3 regions of the Bacillus sp. LR_5 genome follow, and region 3 is predicted to be linked to each of the others. Evidence: riboswitches for the same ligand, from Rfam matches in the RefSeq annotation. Region 3 holds a riboswitch; each other region holds the start of a gene.
The links. A riboswitch is a leader RNA that binds a small molecule or an ion and turns the genes downstream of it on or off. The one in region 3 is predicted to bind lysine.

Region 1: linked by a shared signal. The riboswitch ahead of RAC86_RS15415 (amino acid permease) and the one ahead of RAC86_RS18460 (aspartate kinase) in region 3 are both predicted to bind lysine.
Region 2: linked by a shared signal. The riboswitch ahead of RAC86_RS33980 (aspartate kinase) and the one ahead of RAC86_RS18460 (aspartate kinase) in region 3 are both predicted to bind lysine.

What each region holds. Positions count from the first base shown of each region.
Region 1 is NZ_JAVAXX010000066.1:4,520-6,793, forward strand. Features, by position in the region: gene RAC86_RS15415 (amino acid permease) at 1-1,298, opposite strand, end outside; lysine riboswitch at 1,402-1,581, opposite strand; gene sspJ (small acid-soluble spore protein SspJ) at 1,698-1,838, opposite strand; gene RAC86_RS15425 (metal-dependent hydrolase) at 2,005-2,274, shown strand, end outside.
Region 2 is NZ_JAVAXX010000341.1:3,553-5,826, reverse strand. Features, by position in the region: partial or broken gene RAC86_RS33985 (YslB family protein) at 1-5, shown strand, start outside; gene RAC86_RS33980 (aspartate kinase) at 49-1,275, opposite strand; lysine riboswitch at 1,401-1,580, opposite strand; gene uvrC (excinuclease ABC subunit UvrC) at 1,645-2,274, opposite strand, start outside.
Region 3 is NZ_JAVAXX010000092.1:4,452-6,725, reverse strand. Features, by position in the region: gene uvrC (excinuclease ABC subunit UvrC) at 1-645, shown strand, start outside; lysine riboswitch at 710-889, shown strand; gene RAC86_RS18460 (aspartate kinase) at 1,015-2,244, shown strand.

The sequences.
Region 1 (2,274 bases), on a different contig from region 3:
ACGATAACAAACACGGAGTATGCACACGCCAGTATCGCGATCAATCCGTCTCTTACACGGGAGCCTTTCAGCTGGTCATACGTTTCACCTTTGATGACTACCTTCAAGCTGTAGATTGCAGATACCAGATACGGAATTAAATATGCAAGTGTAGCCGCTGTCGTTAAAAATGTAAATGCGTCACTTATTGTCCGGGAAATAACCGAGAAAATGAAGACCTGTGACATGACGTTTGTAATAATAAGTGCAATGACCGGACTTCCCTTTTTATTCGTTTTTGCAAAAAATGCCGGGAAATCTCCTGCTTTAGCGGCTTGGTATGGCACCTCAGAGCCAAGCAAAATCCAGCCGAGCATCGTTCCGAATAAACAAAGGATAGCCAAAAGCGCCATAATCACGCTTCCCGCGTTTCCAACAATCGCATAGAGTACATCAACAAATGGTTTTTCAGAGCCGACAAGCTTATCATGCGGCAGAACACCCATCGTAATTAAAGTCACAATAATATATATGCTCAAGGCAATCAGCAAGCCGGTAATTGTCGCACGTTTCACATCACGCTGAGAGCGCGCACGGCCGGACAGGATCACCGCGGATTCAATTCCGACAAACGCCCACAGTGTAGAAATCGCGGCGTTATGAACCTGGCCGCCAATTCCAATGCTTGTGCCGTTTTCTCCTTGAACCGGGAAATAAAAATGACCGAATAATGTCGTTTGAAACACAAATAAACCGGCAACGATAAAGAAGACAAAACCTAATACTTTAGAAAGCGTTGTGACAAAGTTTAATTTACTTGCGCCGTTAATGCTGGCAACAAGAATCGCGTGCGTTCCCCATAACAAGATCGTACATACGGCAAACGTCAGTAATTGGCCGAGTGTCACCTCTTGCCCGCCGATCGAAAACATCTCACGTTTATCAACCAAGATCGGGAAGAACGAAGTCAAGTAACCGGCGAGACTTGTGATGATCGCCACGTTACTGATCCAGCTCGCCACCCAGTAGCCCCACACCATTGTGAAACCGGCAGCGTTGCCTTTTTTCGGGTCAGAAAACAGCGCTCTTGCATAACTTTGCGGTCCCGCTGTCAGTTCAGGCTTGCGAATGGACAAGTGTCCGAACACAAGTGCAATCATCAGCACGCCGGCACCTGTCAAAAGCCAGGCGGACGTAGCTCCAAACGGACTCGCAATTGAAGCAAGCGAGCTCGGCAAGGAGAAAATTCCTGATCCAACCATATTTCCAACGACAAACGCCGTTAATAACCAAAAACCCCATTTTTTTGTCTGTTCCATTCCAGTACCTCCATGATTCTTTGTACGGACCAGACCCCGAGATCATATAAACGCAAAAAAAGCCTGAACAAAAGTCCATGCTTAAAGAAACACACACCCTTGATCTCCGGATAGCCCTCCGCGAAAAAGCACGCGGCAGTCCTGCACTTATTCAGATACAGTCCCAGCATAGAGAAGGATCGGCTTTCTCCACACTTCGGCGCTGATGCCTTTTACACATGTTTAACAGCTCCTGTCAGCCTGGCATGTGTGACTTATCATCCGCGCAACCTCTACCTCACTGAGAAAGAGTGAGGATTTAATTATTCAGTTACTCCCAGAAGGTTATCAAAGAAAGGATGATCTGTCAAAGGGAACAGATGGAAAATACGGATAGAGCCAAGCCCTATCCGCATGTGATTATCGATTATTTTTCTTTTTTTGCACAGCTTCTTGAAGCGGATCATCTTTTAGAGCTGAACCAGCATCTTCAAGAGCTCCTTGGATTACGTTTTTTTCTTTTTCGGAACGTTTTCCTTTATCTTTATTAAAGAAACCCATTCGTATCACCTCTTTTAAAAAATAGGTACATGTTTAAGATGCCTCTTTCCTGAAAAATTATGCGGGATATTTTTTATCGTCCAAAGTCCTGTTGATCAAACATACATTCTCTTGATATATTTGTAATTCAGAGATTTTTTGCAAAAGATAAAAGGAGAAGCGGCAAATGACAGGAAAAACACACATCATGGGAGGCATCGCTTCTTGTACGGCAGCGGCTTATTATTATGGATTTGATCCAGTGCTTATGGCTGCGTCAGGCGCGGTTGGAGCATTAATACCCGATATCTGCCACACACAAAGCAAAATCGGGAGAAAATTTCCTATTTTATCGAAAGTGGTCAGCTCCGTTTTTGGCCATCGTACATTTACACACAGCTTGCTGTTTATGCTCATCATGTTTTTTATCACTTCTACATACATTCCAGATAAAAAC
Region 2 (2,274 bases), on a different contig from region 3:
TGTAATCAAAAAGGCGGTGACTGCATAGTCCCGCCTTTTTGATTGTCATTACACAGCTGAAGGGTGTTTTGAAAGCTCAAATGCATCGTGAAGCGACTCGACTGCTTTCACCATGTCATTTTCGCTTACGACTGTTGACACTTTGATTTCAGATGTGCTGACCATTTTGATTAAAATGTTTTTTTGCGCCAGTACAGCAAACATTTCAGCCGCTACACCGGGATTTGAGACCATGCCGGATCCAACAATGGATACTTTAGCCAATTTGCTTTCTGTCTCGATTTTCTCAAATTCCAGCGCGTCTTTATACTCTTCAAGCACCGCAACGGTTTGGTCTGCATCTTCTGTTTTGACAGAGAAGGAAATTCCAGTCTTGTCCTCGGCCTGCGTTTGGATAATGATATCCACGTTTATGTTTCTTTTGGCAAGTGTCGTAAAAATAGTAGACAAAGTTGTCAGGCCGCTAGTCAGCCCGTAAATGGTTACTCTTGTGATTTGATCTTCAAATGCAATGCCTCTGACAATTAAATTCTGTTCCATGGATGATTCCTCCTCAATTAATGTTCCCGCTTCGGTTTCTGTACTTGAACGCACTTCTAACGGCACTTGGTAATTTTTCGCGAACTCAACTGCTCTCGGATGAAGAACGCCGGCGCCTAAATTGGCAAGCTCAAGCATTTCATCGTATGAGATGCCCGCAAGTTTTCTCGCTGATTTCACATAGCGCGGATCGGTTGTAAACACACCTGGCACGTCTGTGTATATGTCACATTTATCAGCTTTTAAAGCGGCAGCCAAAGCAACTGCTGTTGTATCTGAACCGCCCCGGCCCAATGTCGTAATTTCACAATCCTCTGTCATGCCTTGGAAGCCTGCAACAATGACAATTTTTCCTTTTTCAAGCTGGTCTGCTAAAACCGAAGTGTCGATATCTGTAATTCTGGCGTTTCCGTGAATGGCCTCCGTACGGATTCCCGCCTGCCAGCCAGTATAAGACACAGCGTCATAGCCTTTTTCCTGCAATGCCATTGAAAGGAGTGAAATCGTGACCTGCTCGCCTGTCGCCAGCAGCATATCCATTTCGCGTTTGCTCGGCTGGTCAGAAATAGCTTTTGCAAGGCTGACCAATTCGTCAGTGGATTTTCCCATTGCTGAAACGACGACAACGACTTGATGGCCTTTCTGTTTTTCTGCAATTGCGCGGTTTGCCGCATTTTGAATTTTTTCGACTGAGCCGACGGAAGTGCCTCCGAATTTTTGTACAATAAGACCCATGTATTACCACCCTTTACATTTTGGTTCGTGCGGGTGAGGAGAAAGAGCGCTTTGTCCACAATAAAAAAAGCAATGAGAGGAATACTCTCATTGCTTATCAATTAATCATCATAAATGATTATGAACAACGAGATAGCCCTCCAAGAAAATGATTTCTTGACAGCCTTACATTTATTCAATGCACGGCCAGCAAATAATACCGATGGGGTTTTACTTGCTTCGGCGACGCTCCCCTTTCAGCCTTTTTCACAGAATCCATCTTTCTCCAAAGGCATACTCTTGAAGTTCGCACCTCTATCTTCACCATATAACACGATCTAACTATGAAATTAGTTCACATTTTATCAGATCTTATTTAAAAGGACAACATTATTTTTGCAATTTGTCGTAAAGGAGCTGAGCCGCCGCTGTGGGAACACCGGCTTTTTTGATGTCCTCAAGGCTTGCTTCCTTCATTTTTTTAACGGAACCGAAATGCTTTAACAGCATTTTCTTTCTTTTCTCTCCGATACCCGGGATGTCGTCCAAAACGGATTGAAACGCGCTTTTTCCGCGGATTTGCCTGTGAAAACTGATTGCAAAACGGTGCACCTCGTCTTGAATGCGCTGCAGGAGGTAAAATTCCTGGCTGTTTCGTTCCAGATACACTACCTCCAGCGGCTCACCGATCAGTAAATTTGAGGTTCTGTGTTTTTCATCTTTCGCTAGACCGGCGATCGGGATATCCAAGCCGAGTTCATTTTCAATGACATCCCTTGCTGCGTTGATCTGCCCTTTTCCTCCGTCAATGATAATCAGATCGGGCAGCGGCAGATTCTCACGAAGCACTCTCGTATAGCGTCTTCTGACAACCTCTCTCATAGAACCGTAATCATCCGGCCCTGTAACAGTTTTGATTTTATATTTGCGGTATTCCTTTTTGTATGGTTTGCCATCGATAAACACAATCATCGCGGAAACCGGGTTTGTCCCCTGTATATTTGAGTTATCAAACGCTTC
Region 3 (2,274 bases):
ACCCCGCACAGAATTGAAGCGTTTGATAACTCAAACATACAGGGGACAAACCCGGTTTCCGCGATGATCGTGTTTATCGACGGCAAACCGAACAAAAAGGAATACCGCAAATATAAAATCAAAACCGTTACGGGACCGGATGATTACGGCTCAATGAGAGAGGTTGTTAGGAGGCGCTATACGAGAGTGCTTCGCGAAAATCTGCCGCTGCCTGATCTGATCATCATTGACGGAGGAAAAGGGCAGATCAACGCTGCAAGGGATGTCATTGAAAATGAACTCGGCTTGGATATCCCGATCGCCGGTTTAGCCAAAGACGAAAAACACAGAACTTCAAATTTATTAATCGGAGATCCGCTGGAGACGGTGTATCTGGAACGAAACAGTCAGGAATTTTATCTCCTGCAGCGCATTCAGGACGAGGTGCACCGTTTTGCGATCAGTTTTCACAGGCAAATCCGCGGAAAAAGCGCGTTTCAATCCGTATTGGACGACATCCCGGGTATCGGAGAGAAAAGAAAGAAAATGCTGTTAAAGCATTTCGGTTCGGTTAAAAAAATGAAGGAAGCAAGCCTTGAGGACATCCAAAAAGCGGGTGTTCCCGCAGCGGCTGCTCAGCTGCTTTACGACAAATTGCAAAAATAATGTTGTCCTTTTAAAAAAGATCTGATAAAATGTGAACTAATTTCATAGTTAGATCGTGTTATATGGTGAAGATAGAGGTGCGAACTTCAAGAGTAAGCCTTTGGAGAAAGATGGATTCTGTGAAAAAGGCTGAAAGGGGAGCGTCGCCGAAGCAAATAAAACCCCATCGGTATTATTTGCTGGCCGTGCATTGAATAAATGTAGGGCTGTCAAGAAATCATTTTCTTGGAGGGCTATCTCGTTGTTCATAATCATTTATGATGATTAATTGATAAGCAATGAGAGCATTCCTCTCATTGCTTTTTTTATTGTGGACAAAGCGCTCTTTCTCCTCACCCGCACGAACCAAAATGTAAAGGGTGGTAATACATGGGTCTTATTGTACAAAAATTCGGAGGTACTTCCGTCGGCTCAGTCGAAAAAATTCAAAATGCGGCAAACCGCGCGATTTCAGAAAAGCAGAAGGGCCATCAAGTCGTTGTTGTCGTTTCAGCTATGGGAAAATCCACTGACGAATTGGTCGGCCTTGCAAAAGCAATTTCTGACCAGCCGAGCAAACGCGAAATGGATATGCTGCTGGCGACGGGCGAGCAGGTCACCATTTCCCTGCTTTCAATGGCGCTGCAGGAAAAAGGCTATGACGCTGTGTCCTATACTGGCTGGCAGGCGGGAATCCGCACGGAAGCCGTTCACGGAAACGCCAGAATTACAGATATCGACACTTCGGTTTTAGCAGACCAGCTTGAGCAAGGAAAGATTGTCATTGTGGCAGGATTCCAAGGCATGGCAGAGGATTGCGAAATCACGACATTGGGCCGGGGCGGTTCAGACACAACAGCAGTCGCTTTGGCTGCCGCATTAAAAGCGGATAAATGTGACATATACACGGACGTGCCCGGAGTGTTTACAACCGATCCGCGCTATGTGAAATCAGCGAGAAAACTTGCCGGCATCTCATACGATGAAATGCTTGAGCTTGCCAATTTGGGCGCCGGCGTTCTTCATCCGAGAGCCGTTGAATTCGCGAAAAATTACCAAGTGCCGTTAGAAGTGCGTTCAAGTACAGAAACAGAAGCGGGAACATTAATTGAGGAGGAATCATCCATGGAGCAAAATTTAATTGTCAGAGGCATTGCGTTCGAAGATCAAATCACAAGAGTAACCATTTACGGTCTGACTAGCGGCCTGACAACCCTGTCTACTATCTTTACAACACTTGCCAAAAGAAACATTAACGTCGATATCATTATCCAAACGCAGGCCGGAGACCATCAGACCGGAATTTCCTTCTCAGTTAAAACAGAAGACGCAGACCAAACCGTTGCGGTGCTTGAAGAGTATAAAGACGCGCTTGAATTCGAGAAAATCGAGACAGAAAGCAAATTGGCTAAAGTATCCATTGTTGGATCCGGCATGGCCTCAAATCCTGGTGTAGCAGCTGAAATGTTTGCTGTACTGGCGGAAAAAAACATTTTAATCAAAATGGTCAGCACATCTGAAATCAAAGTATCAACAGTCGTAAGTGAAAATGACATGGTGAAAGCAGTTGAAGCGCTGCACGATGCATTTGAGCTTTCAAAACACCCTTCAGCTGTGTAATGACAATCAAAAAGGCGGGACTATATAGTC